Regions from separate parts of the Streptomyces sp. NPDC021019 genome, predicted to be linked through region 3. Evidence: riboswitches for the same ligand, from Rfam matches in the RefSeq annotation. Region 3 holds a riboswitch; each other region holds the start of a gene.
What was found. A riboswitch is a leader RNA that binds a small molecule or an ion and turns the genes downstream of it on or off. The one in region 3 is predicted to bind thiamine pyrophosphate.

Region 1 (7,229 bases), 2.0 Mb from region 3:
CCGTGGTATCGGACGGCCGCCCGGCCGGGACGCTCCCCGTCACCGCCTGGGTCGACAACGACCACCGGGCCGCCGTGCTCGACCTCCTCGACCATCTCGCCGCCGCCGGAGCCCGCCGTATCGGCCTGCTGACCGGCAACACCACCGACACGTACACCCGGCTGTCCACCACCGCCTACCTCCACTGGTGCGAGCGGGTCGGCCAGGATCCCGTCTACGAGTCCTATCCGGCCCACGACCCCTGCGCGGGGGCGGTCGCCGCCGACCGGCTGCTCGCCCGCCCGGACCGCCCCGACGCGGTCTACGGGCTCTTCGACCCCAATGGGACCGATCTCCTCGCGGCGGCCCGCCGCTACGGCCTACGGGTCCCCGAGGACCTGCTGCTGGTCTGCTGCAGCGAGTCCACCGTGTACGCGGCCACCGAGCCGCCCATCACGACGCTCTCGCTGAAGCCCCGCCGCATCGGCACGGCCGTCGTCCAGCTCCTCATCGACGCCATCGAAGGGGTCGAGCACGACGGGCCGGTGGAGCAGGTCATACCGACGGAGCTCATCGTCCGGACCTCCTCGCAACGACGTCCACCGCGCACCACGGTCAGCGCGCCGCGCTCCCCCAGCGGGGACTGATCACCCCTTTTCGGACTAATCAGCCGGTGAACCGTGCGTGCGCCCGGATTCACCACCCCTGGTGCGTCACACAGATCGATCCGCATTCCTATGATGGGCGCACGACACCGCGGACCACCCCTACCAGGCAAGGCCCGTCAGGTGTACGGCGGCGCGACGGTGGTGGAGGGGTCGATGACTCAGGGGGCCGGTCAGGAACCCGTGGTGCGGACGGCGACGTTGCGTGACTTCCGGGTTCCGCCGTATGCGCAGTCACCCGTGCCACCGCAAGCACAGGCGGCGCCTCCTTCCCCGGTGCCACCGCGGGCGCCGGAACCGAACCCCCCGGCACCCGGCGCCTCCGTGCCCCCGGCAGTGCCGCCGCGCGCTCCCGCCCCGCCCCGGCCGCCGCATCCCGGCAACGCCGTCATGGGCGGCGAGCAGCCGGAGGGCTACACCCCGACCGAGCGGGACCTCCCGGTCATCCGTCGCGGCGACACGGTCCAGGTGCAGACCGTTCCCGAGCCGCGCCCCGTGGCCGAGGACAGCCGCGGCCCGCTCTTCGTCGTCGGCGACGTCCACGGCTACCTCGACGAGCTGATCGCCGCCCTCGGCGCGCAGGGCCTCATCGACGCCGCCGGGAACTGGGCCGCGGGCAACGCCCGCCTGTGGTTCCTCGGCGACTTCACCGACCGCGGGCCCGACGGCATCGGCGTCATCGACCTCGTCATGCGACTCTCCGCCGAGGCGGCGGCCGCCGGCGGCTACTGCAAGGCCCTGATGGGCAACCACGAGCTGCTGCTGATCGGCGCCAAGCGGTTCGCCGACACCCCCGTCAACTCCGGGGCGGGCACCGCCACCTTCCAGGCCGCCTGGCTGCTCAACGGCGGCCAGAAGAACGACATGGAGCGCCTCCAGGACGTCCACCTCCAGTGGATGTCCCGGCTCGACGCGGTCGTCGAGGAGGACGGCCATCTGCTGATGCACTCCGACACGACGGCCTACCTCGACTACGGGTCCACCATCGAGGACGTCAACGACACGATCACGGCCATTCTCACGCGCAATGACGCCGACGAGTGCTGGGACCTCTTCCGCAAGCTCACCAAGCGGTTCGCCTTCCGGGACGAGGGCGGCGCCCAGGCGGTGCGCGAGCTGCTGACGACGTACGGCGGACAGCGCGTCGTCCATGGTCACAGCCCCATTCCCTACCTCCTGGGCGAGGTCGGGACGGAGGACGGCGAGGACGGCGCGGGGCCCGTGATCAACGGCCCGCACGTGTACGCGGACGACCTCGCCATCGCCATGGACGGCGGAGTGACCATGGCCGGAAAGCTGTTGGTGGTTCAGCTCCCGCTGCATGACTGACCGTCGGCGGGGAAGGCGCTTCAGGTTCCGCCTGCGCCGACCTCGCCGATCGACGGGCCCGCCACCGGGCCCAATTCTGGAAACACCCTGTCACCCCGTGCCGTGAGCGCTCTACCATCGGCGTATCAGTGGCAGGCTCTCCTCCGTTTCCGCCCGATCGCCCGGTCTACACGCGGGCAGCCGGGCACCGACGGAGCATCGGGGGATGCAGATGACAAGCGCTCCGCACCTGCTGGCCGAGGACGGACCCGAGTACGAGCGGATCCTGGGCGACGCACTGCGCCACGCTCATGAACGCCCGGACCTGGAGGGCGTCGGGGACCGGCTCAACACCGAGCAGCTGCGCACCATGGCGCTCAGCGCCACGGCGCTGATCACCGCGGCCGCGGCCACCGAGTACGAGCACTACGTGAAGGCCCGCGGCGAACTGCGCCGCGCGGCGACCGCGGAGGGGATCGACGGCGCACCGGCCACGGACGGGCCGCAGAGCACGGCGGCCGGCTCGGGCGCCGGCATAGGCGCGGTCATCACGGTCCTGACCCCGCTGCTGGCCGGCTCCGCGGCTGTCATCTTCCTGCTCGTCGGCTATCTGCTGAAGGCGGTCGGCCCGTTGGCGACCTTCGGCGGCTCCATGGTCGCCGCGGGGTGGTTCTTCGCCGCGGTCGCCGCCGCGGCGATCCTGGTCGCGGCCGTCGGTCTGCTCGTCACCGCGCTCCGCAACGGCGCGACGTCCCTGGCCGCCGAGAACGAGGAGCAGGAGCTGCCGGAGGACGTCGCGCGGGCCAGGGAGGCGTGGCGCCACGCCCTGCTGGAGCGCGGCATCCTCCCGTTCCTCCGGGACGCCCTGGCCGACCCCACCGCGGGACCCGCCGCACGGACCCCGCACCGTTCGCCCAACCGCATCCCGAAGGTCGGTTACAGCAGGCCGGACTTCTCCGGCCCGGACGACGGGCCGGCGGCCGGTCCCCGACCGACGTTCACCAGTCCCGATTTCACGAGCCCGGACTTCGGCGGACCGGAGCACCGGCCGGAGTGAGGTCCGGGTACGGCGAAGGCCGGGGCGGCTGTGTGCCGCGCCCGGCCTCACGGTGCTCCGGAGCTGTTGGTCAGACGGCCGGAGCCAGCTTCGGGTTGGCACCGTGCTGGTTCGTCTCCGGCTTGCCCTCCGAGGCGAGGAAGACGAGCAGGATGATGGCGCCGACCAGCGGGACGAACGAGATGAAGAACCACCAGCCCGAGCGGCCGGTGTCGTGCAGACGACGCACCATGACCGCCAGCGACGGAACGATGACCGCGGCGAGGTAGAGGTAGTACGGGATCTGCGTGTCGATCGCCATGCCGAGCGCCGACAGCACCACGGCGATGATGAAGTTGAAGAGCACGAACATCCAGTACTCCTTGCGGCGCGCGCGTCCGCTGAAGCCTGCGTAGTTCTTGAGTACGTCCAGGTACCAGTTCACTGTGATTCCCTCCCCGGCCCCCGTTCCGAGGGGGCGCCAATTTCAAGCCAAGCAAGCCGGAAAGTAAGCCACAGATAAGGAAAGGGTCAAGCGCAGGTGAGCTGCGGGCCAAACGTACATACAGCTGCCACACGACTGTATCCATACTGTCGCTTGACAACGGAGCCAACCATGTCAAACCAGGCTGAACTGACTGTGGTTACTCGGTAAGCCACAGAGCGCCCCTACGTTCCCGGCCGGATCGGACCTCGGTCCCATGGAGGAACCGACCGCCGGGGACGGGCCGACCGCCGGGGGTGGACCGGCGGCCGGGCCCGCATCAGTCGGCGATGGGCAGGTAGACCCGGTTGCCGGCGGCCGCGAACTCCTTCGACTTCTCGGCCATGCCCTCCTCGATCTCCTGCTGCGAACCACCGTGCTGACGCCGGATGTCCTGGGAGATCTTCATCGAGCAGAACTTCGGCCCGCACATCGAGCAGAAGTGCGCTGTCTTCGCCGGCTCGGCGGGCAGCGTCTCGTCATGGAACTCCCGTGCCGTGTCCGGGTCCAGGGCCAGGTTGAACTGGTCCTCCCAGCGGAACTCGAACCGCGCGTCGGAGAGGGCGTCGTCCCACTCCTGCGCACCGGGGTGCCCCTTGGCCAGGTCGGCCGCGTGGGCGGCGATCTTGTAGGTGATGACGCCCGTCTTCACGTCATCCCGGTTCGGCAGCCCCAGGTGCTCCTTGGGCGTGACGTAACAGAGCATCGCGGTGCCCCACCAGGCGATCATCGCGGCGCCGATGCCCGAGGTGATGTGGTCGTAGGCGGGCGCGACGTCCGTGGTCAGCGGGCCGAGCGTGTAGAAGGGCGCCTCCTCGCAGATCTCCTGCTGGAGGTCGATGTTCTCCTTGATCTTGTGCATCGGGACGTGCCCGGGCCCCTCGATCATGGTCTGGACACCGAACCGCTTCGCGACCGTGTTCAGCTCGCCCAACGTGCGCAGCTCGGCGAACTGTGCCTCGTCGTTGGCGTCCGCGATCGAACCGGGACGCAGTCCGTCGCCCAGGGAGTAGGTGACGTCGTACGTCGCGAGGATCTCGCAGAGCTCCTCGAAGTGCTCGTAGAGGAACGACTCCTTGTGGTGGGCGAGACACCAGGCCGCCATGATCGAGCCGCCCCGCGAGACGATGCCGGTCTTGCGGCGGGCCGTCAGCGGGACGTACGGCAGGCGCACACCGGCGTGCACCGTCATGTAGTCCACGCCCTGCTCGGCCTGTTCGATGACGGTGTCCTTGTAGATCTCCCAGGTCAGCTCCTCGGCCCGGCCGTCGACCTTCTCCAGCGCCTGGTAGAGCGGGACGGTGCCGATCGGCACGGGGGAGTTGCGCAGCACCCACTCCCGGGTGGTGTGGATGTTGCGACCGGTGGACAGGTCCATGACCGTGTCGGCGCCCCACTTCGTCGCCCAGGTCATCTTGTCCACCTCCTCCTCGATGGAGGAGGTGACGGCCGAGTTGCCGATGTTGGCGTTGACCTTCACCAGGAACCGCTTGCCGATGATCATCGGCTCGATCTCGGGATGGTTGACGTTGACCGGCAGCACCGCCCGGCCCTGCGCGATCTCCTCGCGGACGACCTCGGGCTCCACGTTCTCCCGGATCGCCACGTACTCCATCTCCGGGGTGATCTCCCCCCGCCGGGCGTACGCGAGCTGGGTGACGGGACGTCCGTCGCGGCTGCGGCGCGGCTGGCGCGGGCGGCCGGGGAAGACGGCGTCGAGGTTGCGCAGTCCGCCGCGCGGCGAGGTGTGCTTGAGCCCGTCGTCCTCGGGGCGGACCGGCCGGCCCGCGTACTCCTCGGTGTCGCCGCGGGCGATGATCCAGTTCTCCCGCAGGGGCGCGAGGCCCCGCCGGACATCGGTGTCGATGGAGGGATCGGTGTACGGCCCCGACGTGTCGTACAGCGTCACGTCCTTGCCGTTGGTGAGGTGCACCTGTCGAACCGGCACCCGGAGGTCCGGGCGCGAGCCCAGGACGTACCCCTTGTGCCAGCCGATGGACTTCCCGGCCTCGTCGTTCCGCGTCCCGTCGGCCGGCGTGCCGTCCGGCGTTCCGTCGTTCTGTTTCGAGGCAGGCGTGCGTGCGTCCGCTGTGGTCATGAGACCTACTCCCTACGCCGGCATTACCCGGTAACAGGTTCGGCGGTCGGCGCAGCGTGTCCCGTACGGATGTACGGCGATCAGCGCCCTCTCAGCCCGGTGCTCCGAGCTCCCGCGTGTGCAAAGGTGCCTCCACGCTAGCGTCCTTTCGGGCGAGCTGACCATATGGCCCCTCCTGTTCTTGCGATGATCGCCCCGTGACCTCCCCTCGAAGCGACCCCTCACCCCAGCCGCCCCAGGGCCACAGCCACGGCCACACCCACAGCCACGGGCCGGCCGCTCCGGTCTCCCGGCACCTGCGCAAGGTGATCGCCGCCGTGCTGATCCCGTTCGCGACGGCAGTCGTCGTCGGCCTGATCGCGTTCTGGCCCGGCGGCGCGCCCGACCACGAGCGCACCGGCGTCGGATTCGACCGACAGACCCAGGACGGCAAGGTCGTCCAGGTCGTGAAGGTCGACTGCGCGGACGTCAACGCCGCGCAGGTGCCCCCGACCGGGGATACCTCCACCCCCTCTGGCCGCGAGGCCGTCAACGAGCAGGAGGGGGAGTGCGCGAAGGCCACCATCGAGGTGACCAGCGGCGACGACCAGGGCCGGAAGTTCGTCGAGGTGGTCCAGCCGGACGCCCCCCGACAGCTGAAGGAGGGTCAGGGCGTGGTCGTCGCGTACGCCCCCGACGCGCCGCGCGACCTCCAGTACTCGGTGACCGACGTGGACCGGAAGATCCCGATGGCGGTGCTGGCCGGGATCTTCGCGCTGGCGGTGGTCCTGGTGGGCAGGATGCGCGGGGTGATGGCGCTGGTGGCGCTGGTCGTGTCGTTCGCCGTGCTGACCCTGTTCATCCTGCCGGCGATCCTGCAAGGCTCGAACCCGCTGGTCGTGGCGGTGATCGGGGCCAGCGCGATCATGCTGGCGGCCCTCTATCTGTGCCACGGGGTGACGGCCCGTACGTCGGTCGCGGTCGTCGGCACGCTGATCTCGCTGCTGCTGATCGGGTTGTTGGGCTCCCTGTTCATCGGCTGGGCGAGCCTGAGTGGCAACACCGACGACAACACCGGCCTCATCCACGGCCTCTACCCGGACATCGATATGAGCGGTCTGCTGCTGGCCGGCGTCATCATCGGCTCGCTCGGGGTGCTCGACGATGTGACGGTCACCCAGACCTCCGCCGTCTGGGAACTGCACCAGGCGGACCCGCGGATGGGTTGGAAGGGGCTGTACCGGGCAGGTATCCGGATCGGAAGGGACCACATCGCCTCGGTGGTCAACACCCTGGTGCTGGCGTACGCGGGCGCGGCGTTGCCGCTGCTGCTGCTCTTCTCCATCGCCCAGAGCGGTGTGGGCACGGTGGCCAACAGCGAGCTGGTCGCCGAGGAGATCGTCCGCACGCTGGTCGGGTCGATCGGCCTGGTCGCCTCGGTGCCGGTGACCACGGTGCTCGCGGCGCTGGTCGTCTCCGCGGACCGCCCGGGGTCCGGCGGCGCCCAGGCGGCTACGCCCGCACCCGGGCGGACAGGTCGGGGCCGTCGTCGTAAGACGGGGTGACGGGGCATCGGGTGCGCGCCCGGTCAGCCCGCGTTCTGCTCCTCGGCGAGGATGCGGCCGAGTGCATCCTCCAGGTTCCCGTCGAAGTCACCCAGCGTGTGCTCCTGACCGAGCG
Region 2 (7,229 bases), on a different contig from region 3:
ACGTCGATCGGGGCGCCCTTGCTGACGACGAGCGCCACGGCCGTGTCCGGGTTGCGGCCCGTGCCCGCGCGGGGATCCGTGCGGATCACCTCGCCGCGGGCCACGTCCTCGCTGAACTCCCTGGTCACCATCCCGGGGGCCAGGCCCACCTTCTTCAGGGAGCGCCGGGCGTCCGCGAGGGAGCGGCCCACGACATCGGGCACCCGCACGATCTCCGGACCCCGTGAGACGACGAGCTTCACCGAGCCGTTGCCCCGGATCCGGTCGCCCGAGGAGGGGTCGCTGCTCACGACCGAGCCCCGCTCGACGGTGTCGCTGAAGACCCGCTCCACGCCCTTCAGCCCGAGCCCCTCGTCGGAGAGCCGCTTCTCGGCGGTCTGCTGGGTCTGGCCCAACAGCGAGGGGACCCGGGTGAACTGCCCGGAGTTGATGTACCAGACGCCCGTCCCGACGCCCAGCGTCAGCAGTACGGCGGCGAGCACCGTGATCAGCTTGCGGTGCGGCCCGCCGAACGGGCCGCGACGGCCGGTCCCGCGCCGGGGAGCGGCAGGGTCCGCGGGCGGCATCACCAGTCGGCTGGTGCGGTGCACTCCGGCCCCGTCGCCGTCCGCCGGGAGGGCCCGCGGGATCACGCTCGTACGGTCGTCCGCGCCGTCATGGGCATCCGACAGGGCCCCCGGCGGTACGGCGTCCAGCTCGGCGTCGGTCAGCGTGGCACGGGCCTCACGCGCCTCGGCCAGCAGCAGCACCGCGTCGTGCGGGCGCACCTCGGGATTGCGGGCGGTCGCGCTCGCCACCAGGCTGTCCAGCGCGACCGGAAGCCCCGGCACGACGGCGGAGGGGGCGGGGACGTCGGAGTTGAGGTGCCGGTAGATGACCTGGGCGGCGTTCTCGCCGGTGTGCGGCTTGACGCCGGTCAGCATCTCGTAGAGAACGACCCCACAGGCGTACACATCACTGCGGGTGTCGGCGCTGCCGTGCTCGATCTGCTCGGGGGCCAGATACGACACGGTGCCCAGCAGGGAGCCGGTCGTGTCGGTGGCCGTGCCGACCGCCCTGACCAGGCCGAAGTCGGCGACCTTCACCCGGCCGTCGTCCCCTATCAGGACGTTCTCCGGCTTCATGTCCCGGTGCACGAACCCCGCCCGGTGCGCGGCGCCGAGCGCGGCGAGGACCGGCTCCAGGATGTCCAGCGCCGCCCGGGGCTGCAGGGCCCCGCGCTCGCGCAGCACGTCGCGCAGGGTGCAGCCCGCCACGTACTCCATCGCGAGGTAGACATACGCGCCCTCGGCGCCCTGGTCGAAGACCGCGACGACATTGGGGTGCGCCAGGCGGGCCACCGACTTGGCCTCACGGATGAAGCGCTCGACGAACGAGACGTCGGTGGCGAGCGCCGGATGCATCACCTTGAGGGCGAGCACCCGGTCCAGGCGGGTGTCCACGGCCCGGTAGACCGTGGCCATCCCGCCGACGGCGATGCGCGCCTCAATGCGATACCGGCCGTCGAGCAGCTGCCCGACGAGAGGGTCCTGGAGGGTCGTGTCCACACCGGGAGTCTACGAGCCGCCGCCGACACCCCGGACTGGCGAGGGCGTTCCCGGGGCCGTCTTGCAGCCGATCCGTGACAGGGACACGCCCTGCGGTCGCGCGCCCGGGCGCGCGACCCATCCGAGGGCCCTTGCACGCCCCTCCGGCGATCGAGGAGAAGAGGGCCCGGGGGCGGCGCCCCCGAACCCGTACCGGCTCTCAGAACGCCGGCCGCTCCGGGTCCAGCGTCGCCCGGCCGTCCACCGGGGACGACGCCCGGGCGAAGTGACGACGGGGGATACGGCCCGCGCGGTGGGCCAGTCGGCCCGCCTCCACCGCGTGACGCATCGCACCCGCCATCAGCTCCGGCTCCTGGGCCCGGGTCACGGCCGAGGCGAGCATCACAGCGGCGCACCCCAGCTCCATCGCCTGCGCCGCGTCCGAGGCGGTCCCGGCCCCCGCGTCGAGGATCACCGGCACCCCGGCCCGCTCGACGATCAGCTCGAAGTTGTGCGGGTTGCGGATGCCGAGCCCGCTGCCGATCGGGGAGCCGAGCGGCATGATCGCCGCGCACCCCACGTCCTCCAGCTTCCGCGCCAGGACCGGATCGTCGTTGGTGTACGGCAGCACGGTGAACCCGTCGTCGACCAGGACCTCCGCCGCGTCCAGCAGCTCGATCGGATCGGGCAGCAGGGTCCGCTCGTCGGCCACCACCTCCAGCTTCACCCAGTCGGTGCCGAGCGCTTCCCTGGCCAGCCGGGCGGTCAGCACCGCCTCGCCCGCGGTGAAGCAGCCGGCGGTGTTCGGCAGGACCTGGATGGAGAGCCGCTCCAGCACCGAGAGCACCGAGCCCCGCACGGTCGGGTCCAGCCGGCGCATCGCGACCGTGGTCAGCTCGGTGCCGGAGGCGATCAGCGAGCGCTCCAGCACCTCCAGGCTGGGGGCTCCGCCGGTGCCCATGATCAGCCGGGAGCCGAAGGTGGCGGGTCCCAGCGTGAAGACGTCGTCCGACATGGTCAGCCTCCCTGGACGGCGGTCAGGACCTCGACGCGGTCGCCCTCGCCGAGCCTCGTCGCGGCCCACTGGCCGCGCGGGACGACGCTCTCGTTGACGGCGGCGGCGACCCCGGAGCGGGCCGGGGTCAGCGTGGCGACGAGGGCGTCCAGGTCCGTTCCGGCGGGAACGGCGCGGACCTCCCCGTTCACCGAGACGGAGACGGGGGCGGCGGACACGGGGACGGTGGCGGCGGGTTCCGGTACGGCTCGCTGCTGGGTCATACGGGCTGCTCCTGGGGTACGAGGGCGGCGAGGGCGGCGGGTTCGAAACGGCGGGGGGTGAAGGGGCGGGCCGCCCCGGGCAGTTCGCCGGTGGTCAGGACGTCGGCCATCGCGTCCCCGGTGACGGGTGTCAGCAGGACGCCGTTGCGGTGGTGGCCGGTGGCGAGCAGCAGACCGGGCAGGGCGGTCGGGCCGAGCAGCGGGGCGTTGTCGGGCGAGGCGGGACGCAGACCGGCCCGGGTCTCGGTGAGCGGCAGCTCGGTGATGCCCGGTACCAGCTCGTGGGCGTCGCGCAGCAGCTCGTAGACCCCGCCGGCGGTGACCGTGGTGTCCCAGCCCATCTCCTCGCTGGTGGCGCCGACGACCAGCTCGCCGTTCTCGCGCGGCACGAGGTAGACGTGACCGCCCCGGACCACGGCGCGCACCGTGCGGCTGAGGAAGGGGGCGTACGCCCGGGGCACGGTGAGCCGGAGCACCTGGCCCTTGACCGGGCGGACCGGCGGCACGAGCTCCGGGGGGAGCCCGGCGAGCCGACCGCTGAGACTGCCCGCGGCGAGCACGACCTGATCGGCCGCGAACTCCGTACCGTCGCCGAGCAGCGCCCCGACGGCCCGGTCCCCGGCCAGGGCGAGCCGCTCGGCGGTCGTCCGGCGGAACACGACCCCGGCCCGTTCGCACGCGGTCAGCAGCGCCGCGGCGAGGCGGCGGGGATCCACCTGGTGGTCGCCGTCGACCCGGAGGCCGCCGCGGACGCCCGGGGCCAGCATCGGCTCCAGACGGCGGCACTCACGGCCGCTCAGCCAGACCGACTCCAGGCCCGAACGCTCCTGGAGGGCGTGCAGTTCGCGCAGATGCGCCCGGTCGTCGGAGTCCAGTGCGACGGCGAGCGTGCCGCAGGTCCGGAAACCGGTGTCCTGGCCGCTCGCCTCCTCCAGCTCGGCGACGAACGAGGGATAGCGGGCGGCGGAGGCGAGGTTGAGCCCGAGCAGCATCTGCTCGCCGTAGTGCAGTTCGGTGACGGCGGCCAGCATGCCCGCCGCGACCTGTGCGGCACCGCCGCCCGGCTCCGGGTCCGCGACCGTGACGCGCAGTCCCCGCTGGGTGGCCCGCCACGCCGTGACCAGGCCGATGATTCCGCCCCCGATGACGAGGACGTCGGATCCGGAGCCTCTCTTGACGAGGGCATCGGATCCGGAGCTTCTCTCCGAGACGCGCATGAGTGTGCAGCCCCTCCCTTCGCCGGCATGACCCGGAGCAGGTTCGTACGGTCGGAGGCCGGCCAGCCTCCCTCTCAGCCCGGTGCGTCCGGGCTCCCGCGAGTGTTCTACCGTGGCCAGCCTAGACCCCCTCGCCCGCGGCCAGTAAGGGAGCGCCCGCCATGGCCCGTTCGCTCGACGGACTCGTCCTGTCGCCCGTCGCCGACCAGGCCCCGGGCCAGGTCGGCACCCGCACCCGCTTCACGTACCACGAGCTGGACGGTCGGATCTGGGCCGAGTACGCGGGTGGCGACGTGGAGCGCGGTCATCTCGTCGGCACCCGCGACGGGGACGCGCTGGACTTCCGCTACGTGCAGCTCAAGCAGGACGGAACGACCTCGTCCGGGCACTGCCTCTCCACGGTCGTCGAGCTCGCCGACGGCCGGGTGCGGCTGGAGGAGCGGTGGGCCTGGGAGTCCCAGGAGGGCAGCGGCACCAGCGTGGTGGAACAGCTTCCTTCCTGAGCTCCCTGCTGGGTCGCTTCCTGGTTTCCTTCCCGGCACCCCCCTGCCTGACGGCCCGTCAGGTGATTAAGGTGGACGAGTGAGCGAGCAGACGGAACAGCGGGCGGCACCACGGCACGTCGTGGTCGTCGGTGCGGGCATGGCGGGCGTGCGGAGCGCCGTGGCCCTGCGCGAGGCGGGCTTCACCGGGCCCGTCACCCTGATCGGCGCCGAACCCCACCAGCCCTACGACCGGCCGCCGTTGTCCAAGGCCGTCCTGCTGGGCAAGGCCGAGGACTCCGCCTTCGACGTCGACTTCGAGGGGTTGGACATCACCCTGCGCCTCGGCCTGGACGTCACCGGGCTGCGCGCCGCCGACCATGTGCTGGACACCGCCGACGGGCCGGTGTCCTACGACGCCCTGGTCCTCGCGACCGGCGCGGAGCCGAGGACCCTGCCCGGCGCCGAGGGCGTGCCCGGTGTCCACCTGCTGCGCACCCTCGACGACGCCGCGCGGCTGCGGCCCGTCCTGGACCGGCAGCACGACGTGGTCGTCGTCGGGGCGGGCTGGATCGGCGCGGAGTTCGCCACCGCCGCCCGCGCCGCGGGCTGCGCCGTCACCGTCGTCGAGGCCGCCGCCCGCCCGCTCGCGGGCGCCCTGCCCGCCGAGGTGGCCGCCCCGATGGCCGCCTGGTACGCCGACAGCGGCGCCGAACTCCTCACCGGGACCCGGGTCGACCGCGTCGAGGAGGGGGCCGTCGTCCTCGACGACGGCCGGGTCCTGCCCGCCGGAGCCGTGGTCGTCGGCATCGGCGCGCGCCCCGCCACCCGCTGGCTCGCCGGCTCCGGGGTCGCGCTCGGCCCGGACGGCTCGGTCACCGCCGACAGCGCGCTGCGCACCTCGCTCCCCGATGTGTACGCGGTCGGGGACTGCGCGTCCTTCCCCTCCACCCGCTACGGGACACGCCTGCTGGTCCACCACTGGGACAACGCCCTCCAGGGCCCGCGCACCGCGGCAGCCGCGATCATGGCCGTACAGGACGGGGGGCCGCTCCCCGTCTACGACCCCGTCCCGTACTTCTGGTCCGAGCAGTTCGGCCGCTTCGTGCAGTACGCCGGCCACCACGCGGACGCCGACACCCTGGTGTGGCGCGGCGACGGGGCGGACGCCGCCTGGTCGGTGTGCTGGCTGCGCGCCGGCGCGCTGGTGGCCGTGCTCGCCGTGGGCCGCCCGCGCGATCTGGCCCAGGGCCGCAGGCTCATCGAGTCGGGGGCCGCCCTCGACCCGGAGAAGGTGGCCGACCCCGCCGTGCCGCTGAAGTCCGCCGCCCTGTGACGGGCCGGTGACCCGCCGGGCCGCCCCGTACGGTCGGCCCGGCTACCGGCTGTCGGTCCGGGATGGCACGCTTGTCCCTGTGACCGAGATTGACGCAAAGACCGATGCTCTCGTCCCCGCCTGGCTCCACCTTCCCGACATCGCGGAAATGCTCGATGTCCAGGTGACGCGCGTACGGCAGCTGGTCAGGGATGGCCAGCTCATCGCCGTACGCCGTGGTGAGAACCGGGCGCTCCAGGTGCCCGCCGCCTTCATCGACGGCGACAAGGTGGTCAAGGGCCTCTCCGGCACCCTGACCCTCCTGAGGGACGACGGCTATTCCGACGAAGAGATGCTGGAGTGGCTCTTCACTCCCGACCCGACCCTGCCCGGCACCCCCGCGCAGGCGCTGAGCGAGAATCGCGGTACGGAGGTGAAGCGCCGCGCCCAGGCGCTCGCCGTCTGACCGACACGACAGGAAGCGGAGCGCGGGCCGCCCGGCGCGGCCCGCGCACCGTCACGACCACGGGGGAGTCCGCCCATGTCCACGCCTCGCGAGCAGCTGTCCGACGCCCGGCTCTACCTGTGCACGGACGCCCGCAAGCTCCAGGGTGACCTCCCCGCCTTCCTGGACGCCGTGCTCGCCGCCGGCGTCGACATCGTCCAGCTCCGGGACAAGGGCATGGAGGCCGCCGAGGAGCTGGAGCACCTCGCCGTGTTCGCCGACGCCTGCCGTCGGCACGGCAAGCTCCTCGCGGTGAACGACCGCGCCGACGTCGCCCACGCCATCGGCGCCGACGTGCTCCACCTCGGCCAGGGCGACCTCCCGGTCCCCGCCGCCCGGGCGATCATCGGCGCCGACCGGCTGATCGGCCGCTCCACGCACGCCGAGGCCGAGGTCGAAGCGGCGCTCGCCCAGGACGGTGTGGACTACTTCTGCACCGGTCCCTGCTGGCCCACCCCCACCAAGCCAGGCCGCCACGCCCCCGGCCTCGGCCTCGTGCGCTACGCCGCCTCCCTCGGCGGGTCGCGGCCCTGGTTCGCGATCGGCGGGATCGACGCGGGCAACCTGGACCAGGTGCTGGACGCCGGAGCCCGCCGCGTCGTCGTCGTCCGGGCCATCACCGGGGCCGACGATCCCGCCGCCGCCACCGCCGAGCTGGCCCGACGCGTCAGGGCCCGCGCGCTCTGACGCTCTGCGCCCCGCCCAGCGGGCCGACCGTCGCGCCGCCCCGCGTACCCGACTCCCCTGTCGGCCCGCACGCCGATGCGCGACATCTCGGGCGCGTGTCCGAGGGGTGGACAACAGTCCGGCAAAACGAGACAAAGCCGGTTGGTCCGGTTGGGGGAGCACCCACCCCCTGGTTAACCTCCCCCTATGGCCCATGGCACACCCTCCACCAGGACGGAT
Region 3 (7,229 bases):
GGGCCACGGCGACCGGCAGGGTCGGGTTGTCCGGCCGCGCGATGAAGACCGTCGCGCCGAACTCCCCGAGGGAGACGGCGAAGGCGAAGCCCGCCGCGACCAGCACAGCCCGCCGCACCAGCGGCAGATCGACCTCCCGCCAGGCCCGCAGCGGGGAGGCCCCCAGCACGGCGGCGGCCTCCCGCAGCCGGTCGTCGACCGCGCGCAGCACGGGCAGCATGGTCCGTACGACGAAGGGGACGCCGACCAGCGCCTGGGCCAGCGGGACCAGGATCCAGGAGGTGCGCAGGTCGAGCGGCGGCTCGTCGAGAGTGATCAGGAAGCCGAAGCCGACGGTGACGGCGGACACCCCGAGCGGCAGCATCAGCAGCGCGTCGAAGCCGCGGACCAGCGGCCCGGCCCGCCGGGTCAGGGCCGCCGCCGCGAGCCCGCCGACGACGAGCGCGATGAGCGTCGCGACGAGCGCGTACCGCAGGGAGTTGCCGACGGCCTCCAGCGGCGGGACCAGGAAGGTGGAGGAGCCGCCGGACCCGGCCGACTGGAGGGCCCGGTAGTAGCCGAGGCCATACCCGCCGGATCCGTCGAAGGAGCGCTCCACCAGCACCCCCAGCGGCAGCAGGATCAGCAGCAGCGCGGTGAGGAGGACACCGCCGAGCAGTGCCCACTGTCCGGGACCGCGCGGCCGACGAGACGTCTGGCCCGGGTCGACGAGCTTCAGCGCCCGCTCCCGGCGGCGTACGGTCGCGGCGTGCACGGCGAGGATCGCGCCGACCGCGGCGAACTGGACCAGGCTCAGCACGGCGGCCGTCGGCAGGTCCAGCAGTTGTGCGGTCTGCCGGTAGATCTCCACCTCCAGGGTGGAGTAGGCGGGTCCGCCGAGGATCTGTACGACGCCGAAGGAGGTGAGGGTGAAGAGGAAGACCATCAGCGCGGCGGCGGCGACGGCCGGGGCGAGCGCGGGCAGCGTCACCCGGCGGAAGGCGGCGAACCGTCCGGCGCCGAGCACCCGGGCGGCCTCCTCCTGCCGGGGGTCCAGCTGGGACCAGAGACCGCCCACCGTCCGTACGACCACGGCGTAGTTGAAGAAGACGTGGGCCAGGAGGATCGCCCACACGGTGGTGTCCAGGCGGACGCCCCACAGTTCGTCGAGGAGCCCGCCCCGGCCCAGCAGCGCCAGGAACGCGGTGCCGACGACGACGGTGGGCAGCACGAACGGCACCGTGACGACCGCCCGCAGCAGTTGCTTGCCGGGGAAGTCGAGCCGGGCGAAGGCATACGCCCCGGGCAGGGCGATCAGCAGGGTGAGCGCGGTCGAGGCGAGGGCCTGCCAGGTGGTGAACCAGAGGACGTCGAGGATGTCGGGCCGGGCGAGCACGTCGCCGATCCGCCCGAACTGCCAGTCGCCCCCCGCCTTGAGCCCGCGGCCGACGATCGCGGTCACGGGATAGGCGAAGAACAGCCCGAAGAACGCCACGGGCACGGCCATCAGGCCGAGCCGCAGCGCGGCCCCGCGCCGCCCGGGCCCACGGCGGGCCCGGGCGGCCTCGGCGGTCTTCGCCCCGGGCTCTACTTCAGGACCAGCGACTGCCACGACTGGATCCACTGCTCACGGTTGGCGGTGATCTTCTCGGGCGCGACGGTGGGAGGCGTGTCGATCTTCTCGCCGAACTTCGTGAACAGCTCGGGGAGGGCCGCGTCCTCCACGACCGGGTTCACGAACATGTTCAGCGGCATGTCCTCCTGGAACGTCTTGCTGATCATGAAGTCCAGCAGTGCCTTGCCGCCCGCCTCGTTCTTCGCCCCGGTCAGCAGCCCCGCGTACTCGGTCTGCCGGAAGCAGGTACCGGTGGCGACCCCGGTGGGGGCCTCCTTCGGCTGCGGGTCGGCGTAGAGCACCTCGACGGGCGGGCTGGAGGCGTAGCTGACGACGAGCGGCCGGTCGGCGTTGGCCTTCTTGCCGCCCGCCGAGCCGGAGAACTCCTCGTTGTACGCCTGCTCCCAGCCGTCGACGACCTTGACACCGTTGGCCTTCAGCTTCTTCCAGTACGCCTCGTAGCCGTCCTCGCCCTGGGCGGCGATGGTGCCGAGCAGGAAGCCGAGGCCGGGCGAGGAACTCGCGGCGTTCTCGGTGACGAGGAGGTTCTTGTACGCGGGCTTCAGCAGGTCGTCGAAGGTCTTCGGCGGGGCGAGCTTCTTGTCGGCGAAGTACTTCTTGTCGTAGTTGACGCAGATGTCGCCGGTGTCGACGGGCGTGACCCGCTTCTTCTCGTCCATCTGTGTGTCCGCCGCGACCGTGTCCAGGCCCTTGGCCTCGTACGCGGTGAACAGGCCGTTGTCGAGGGCGCGGGAGAGCAGGGTGTTGTCGACGCCGAAGAAGACGTCGCCGCGCGGGGAGCCCTTGGTCAGGATCTCCTGGTTGAGCGCGGCCCCGGCGTCGCCGCTCTTGAGGATCTCGACCTTGTAGCCGGTCTCCTTCGTGAACGCCTTCAGCACCTTGTCCGAGACGTTGAAGGAGTCGTGGCTGACCAGGGTGACGGTCTTGGAGCCGGTGCCCTTGGACGCCCCGGAGCCCGCGGAGCCGTCGTCTCCGCAGCCCGCGAGCACGGTGACGCCGAGAGCGGCGGCGAGTGCGGTCGCCGCGTACTTCGTGGTGGTGTTCATGTGATTCCTCCTGGAGATGACCAGGAAGAGACGCGGCCCCGCCCGCCGTCCGGCGAACCGGAAGCGGGCAGGGCGCAACAGCTTGAGTAAGGTCCGAACTTCCTACCCGGAATGACCCGGGCGAGGTTCAGAGGGTCTGCGGCCAACCTGTCCTTGGTGCCGCACTCTCAGCGCTGTGGCGCTCCCCTGTCGGAATATGAAGTTGATTTCGGGCCCAGGCTACACCGGCGGATTTCGGCCGCCCGGGCGGGAGAGGCCAAGGGCTACGGAACAGCCCTCAGCGCTCGGAGGCCGCCAGCTGCCCGCAGGCCCCGTCGATCTCCTGACCGCGGGTGTCCCGGACGGTGACGGGCACGCCGTGGGCGGCGATGGCCTCGACGAAGGCCTTCTCGTCCTCGGGCCGCGAGGCGGTCCACTTCGAGCCGGGCGTGGGGTTCAGCGGGATCAGGTTGACGTGCACCCGCTTGCCCTTGAGCAGCCGGCCGAGCCGGTCGCCCCGCCAGGCCTGGTCGTTGATGTCCCGGATCAGGGCGTACTCGATGGAGATCCGGCGGCCGGACTTCTCCGCGTACTCCCAGGCGGCGTCCAGCACCTCGCGGACGTTCCACCGGGTGTTGACGGGGACCAGGGTGTCGCGCAGCTCGTCGTCCGGGGCGTGCAGCGAGACGGCGAGGCGGCACTTGAAGCCCTCGTCGGCGAAGCGCAGCATGGCCGGGACGAGTCCCACGGTGGAGACGGTGATCCCGCGCTGCGACAGGCCGAGGCCGTCCGGCTCCGGGTCGGTGAGACGGCGGATCGCGCCGACCACGCGGTTGTAGTTGGCAAGCGGCTCGCCCATGCCCATGAAGACGATGTTGGACAGCCGCGCGGGCCCGCCGGGCACCTCGCCGTCGCGCAGGGCACGCATGCCGTCGACGATCTGGTGCACGATCTCGGCGGTCGACAGGTTGCGGTCGAGGCCGGCCTGCCCGGTGGCGCAGAACGGGCAGTTCATTCCGCAGCCGGCCTGCGAGGAGATGCACATCGTGACGCGGTCGGGATAGCGCATCAGGACGGACTCGACGAGCGTCCCGTCGTGCAGCTTCCACAGGGTCTTGCGCGTGGTGTCGTCGTCGCAGCTGATGTGCCGCATCACGGACATCAGATCGGGGAACAGCGCCTCGGCGAGCTTCTCCCGTGATCCGGCCGGAATGTTGGTCCACTCGGCCGGATCGGCCGCGTACCGCGCGAAGTAGTGCTGCGAGAGCTGCTGGGCGCGGAACGGCTTCTCACCGGTCGCGGCGACCGCTTCCTTGCGCTCGGCGGGCGTGAGGTCGGCGATGTGCCGCGGCGGCTTCTTGGATCCGCGGGGCGCGACGAAAGTGAGTTCTCCGGGCTTAGGCATGGTTCATCCAGTGTCGCAGACAGACGGGCGAGGGCCCGCCGCCCTGTGGACGACGGGCCCTCACTCGCGAAACGTGCAGGTGAAACAGGGTGCCGGGGAGCCGGACGGTCAGCCGGAGCCGACGAACAGCACCAGCAACAGCCAGACGACCGGCGCGGTCGGCAGGAGCGAGTCCAGCCGGTCCATGATGCCGCCGTGGCCCGGGAGCAGGGTGCCCATGTCCTTGATCCCGAGGTCCCGCTTGATCATGGACTCGCCCAGGTCGCCGAGGGTCGCACTGGCCGCGACCGCGAGGCCGAGCAGCAGTCCCTGCCACCAGGCGCCGCCGTCGATCAGGAACTCCATGCACAGCGCGCCGGCGACCATCGCGAAGGCGACCGCTCCGAGCAGGCCCTCGCGGGTCTTCCCGGGGCTGATGCGCGGGGCGAGCTTGTGCGTGCCGAAGCGCCAGCCGACCGCGTACGCGCCCGTGTCGCTGACCACGGTGAGGACCAGGAAGGTCAGGACCCGCCACGACCCGTCGTCCGCCGTCAGCATCAGGGCGACGAAGGTGGCCAGGAAGGGCACGTAGAACGCCGCGAAGACTCCGGCCGTGACGTCCTTGAGATACCCGTCCGGCGGCTCGGTCATCCGCCAGACCAGCACCGCCAGGGCGGTCAGGGCCATGGCGATCCAGGCGCCCTCGGGTCCTCGCGCGTAACCCGCGACGACCATCGCGGCTCCGCCGACGGCCAACGGCACCAGGGGCGCCTTGATGTCCTTGCGTTCCTGGAGGCGGGAGGTCAGCTCCCAGAGGCCGACGACGACCGCGGCCACTATCACGCCGATGAAAGCGGCCTTCACGATGAACAGCGAGACGCCGATGACGGCGCCGAGACCCACGCCCACCCCTATGGCGGCGCGCAGATCACGCCCCGCGCGCTTCTTCTGCGGCGGGGGCGGCAGCGGGGTGGACATGGGCTCCTGCGGCTTCTCGTCTCGGAACAGGGGGCCGCTGACGTGAGCGGCTTCCCTGTCCCGGCCGTCGCGGCTCAGCGCGTCTCTACCTGCGTCGGGAACGTCCGGCACGTTGGGCATGGGCCGAGTCTGCTGGGCGCCATGCACATCGTGGGCAGGACCCGCCGGGGCAGCCCTCATCTCGGGCGTGCCCCAGTAACCGGCTCCTTGCGGGGCACCCCGGGAAGAGTCGTTCATCAGACTTCGAGCAGCTCGGCTTCCTTGTGCTTGAGCAGCTCGTCCACCTGCGCGACGTACTTCGCGGTGGTGTCGTCGAGCTCCTTCTCGGCGCGGCGCACCTCGTCCTCGCCGGACTCCTTGTCCTTGACGAGCTTGTCGAGGGTCTCCTTGGCCTTGCGGCGGATGGAGCGGATCGAGATCTTGGAGTCCTCGGCCTTGGTCTTGGCGACCTTGATGTACTCCTTGCGGCGGTCCTGGGTGAGCTCGGGGAACGTCACCCGGATGATATTGCCGTCGTTGCTCGGGTTGACGCCGAGGTCGGAGTCGCGGATCGCCTGCTCGATGTTGCGCAGCGCGGTCTTGTCGAACGGCGTCACGACGGCCATCCGCGCCTCGGGAACCGAGAACGAGGCCAGCTGGTTGATCGGGGTCAGCGCGCCGTAGTAGTCGGCGACGATCTTGTTGAACATCGCCGGGTGCGCGCGGCCGGTACGGATCGCGGCGAAGTCCTCTTTCGCGACGACAACGGCCTTCTCCATCTTCTCCTCGGCCTCGAGGAGGATTTCTTCGATCACCACGTGCTCCTGCGTGTCTTGGGTGGGCCCGGCGTCGTCATCGCCTGGCCCTGCGGGTCCTGCGTCGCGTCCTCACCTGCACGGTGTCCGACCGGCAGGCCGTTGTCCATCCTGGGGGGCCGTCAGGCCCGGGTGCTCTCGTCGCTCACGAGCGTGCCGATCTTCTCACCCTTGACCGCGCGAGCGATATTGCCCTCGGTGGTCAGCTCGAAGACGAGGATCGGGAGCTGGTTGTCACGGCAGAGCGTGATGGCGGTGGCGTCGGCGATCTTCAGATTGCGGGTGATCACCTCGCCGTACTCCAGTGCGTCGAACTTCACCGCGTCGGGGTTGGCCTTCGGGTCGGAGTCGTAGACCCCGTCCACGCCGTTCTTCCCCATGAGCAGCGCCTCGGCGTCGATCTCCAGGGCACGCTGGGCGGCGGTGGTGTCGGTGGAGAAGTACGGCATGCCCATACCGGCGCCGAAGATCACCACGCGCCCCTTCTCCAGGTGCCGTACGGCGCGGAGCGGGATGTACGGCTCGGCGACCTGACCCATGGTGATGGCGGTCTGGACGCGCGAGTCGATGCCCTCCTTCTCCAGGAAGTCCTGGAGTGCCAGGCAGTTCATGACGGTGCCGAGCATGCCCATGTAGTCGGACCGGGCCCGGTCCATGCCGCGCTGCTGGAGCTCGGCGCCGCGGAAGAAGTTACCTCCCCCGATGACCACCGCGATCTGGGCGCCGTCGCGTACGACGGCGGCGATCTCGCGGGCGATGGTGTGCACGACGTCGGGGTCGACGCCGAGACCGCCGCCACCGGCGAATGCCTCACCGGAGAGCTTCAGCATGAAGCGCCCGGACCCCTTGTCGTCGTCGCGCTGGTCGTCGGCCTGCATGGCGTCCGCGCCCTTGTCCATGGAAATTCTCCTCGTGCACATACGAAGAAGGCCATTGCCGGTGGGTCTGGTGTCCCTACAGCGGCAATGGCCTCCTCGTCAGATCTGCGGTCGTCCGGCGTGGGTGCGGCCGTCGACTGCACCAGACCCTATCGGGTCCGGCGCTGTACGCCCGGACGGACTCAGATGCCGACCTTGATGCGCGAGAAGCGCTTCAGGGTGACACCGGCCTCGTCCAGGACCTTCTGAACGGACTTCTTGGCGTCCAGCGCGTACGGCTGGCCGAGGAGGGTGGCCTCCTTGAAGAAGCCGTTGACGCGACCCTCGACGATCTTCGGGAGCGCGGCCTCGGGCTTGCCCTCGGCGCGCGTGGTCTCCTCGGCGACGCGACGCTCGGCCTCGACGACCTCGGCCGGGACGTCCTCGCGGGACAGGTACTTCGGGGCGAAGGCGGCGATGTGCTGCGCGATGCCCTTGGCCAGCTCGGCGTCGGCCTTGTCCAGCTCGACCAGAACACCGATCTGCGGGGGCAGGTCGGGCATGGTGCGGTGCATG

Region 1: it holds a riboswitch for thiamine pyrophosphate, as region 3 does, so the genes downstream of both, thiC (phosphomethylpyrimidine synthase ThiC) here and ACH4RG_RS10470 (thiamine ABC transporter substrate binding subunit) in region 3, are expected to answer to the same signal.
Region 2: it holds a riboswitch for thiamine pyrophosphate, as region 3 does, so the genes downstream of both, thiO (glycine oxidase ThiO) here and ACH4RG_RS10470 (thiamine ABC transporter substrate binding subunit) in region 3, are expected to answer to the same signal.

What each region holds. Positions count from the first base shown of each region.
Region 1 covers NZ_JBIRQR010000001.1:215,207-222,435, reverse strand. The annotation lists gene ACH4RG_RS01010 (LacI family DNA-binding transcriptional regulator) at 1-626, shown strand, start outside; gene ACH4RG_RS01005 (metallophosphoesterase) at 801-1,973, shown strand; gene ACH4RG_RS01000 (hypothetical protein) at 2,179-3,009, shown strand; gene ACH4RG_RS00995 (DUF805 domain-containing protein) at 3,080-3,433, opposite strand; gene thiC (phosphomethylpyrimidine synthase ThiC) at 3,753-5,570, opposite strand; TPP riboswitch at 5,563-5,696, opposite strand; gene ACH4RG_RS00985 (YibE/F family protein) at 5,768-7,114, shown strand; gene ACH4RG_RS00980 (SsgA family sporulation/cell division regulator) at 7,138-7,229, opposite strand, start outside.
Region 2 covers NZ_JBIRQR010000002.1:347,511-354,739, reverse strand. The annotation lists gene pknB (Stk1 family PASTA domain-containing Ser/Thr kinase) at 1-1,547, opposite strand, end outside; gene ACH4RG_RS12515 (thiazole synthase) at 1,747-2,541, opposite strand; gene thiS (sulfur carrier protein ThiS) at 2,544-2,804, opposite strand; gene thiO (glycine oxidase ThiO) at 2,801-4,021, opposite strand; TPP riboswitch at 4,019-4,131, opposite strand; gene ACH4RG_RS12500 (hypothetical protein) at 4,183-4,524, shown strand; gene ACH4RG_RS12495 (NAD(P)/FAD-dependent oxidoreductase) at 4,604-5,839, shown strand; gene ACH4RG_RS12490 (Rv2175c family DNA-binding protein) at 5,919-6,284, shown strand; gene thiE (thiamine phosphate synthase) at 6,360-7,010, shown strand; gene metF (methylenetetrahydrofolate reductase [NAD(P)H]) at 7,197-7,229, shown strand, end outside.
Region 3 covers NZ_JBIRQR010000001.1:2,260,802-2,268,030, reverse strand. The annotation lists gene ACH4RG_RS10475 (ABC transporter permease) at 1-1,486, opposite strand, end outside; gene ACH4RG_RS10470 (thiamine ABC transporter substrate binding subunit) at 1,567-2,661, opposite strand; TPP riboswitch at 2,743-2,859, opposite strand; gene rlmN (23S rRNA (adenine(2503)-C(2))-methyltransferase RlmN) at 2,939-4,045, opposite strand; gene ACH4RG_RS10460 (phosphatidate cytidylyltransferase) at 4,154-5,239, opposite strand; gene frr (ribosome recycling factor) at 5,239-5,796, opposite strand; gene pyrH (UMP kinase) at 5,919-6,695, opposite strand; gene tsf (translation elongation factor Ts) at 6,857-7,229, opposite strand, start outside.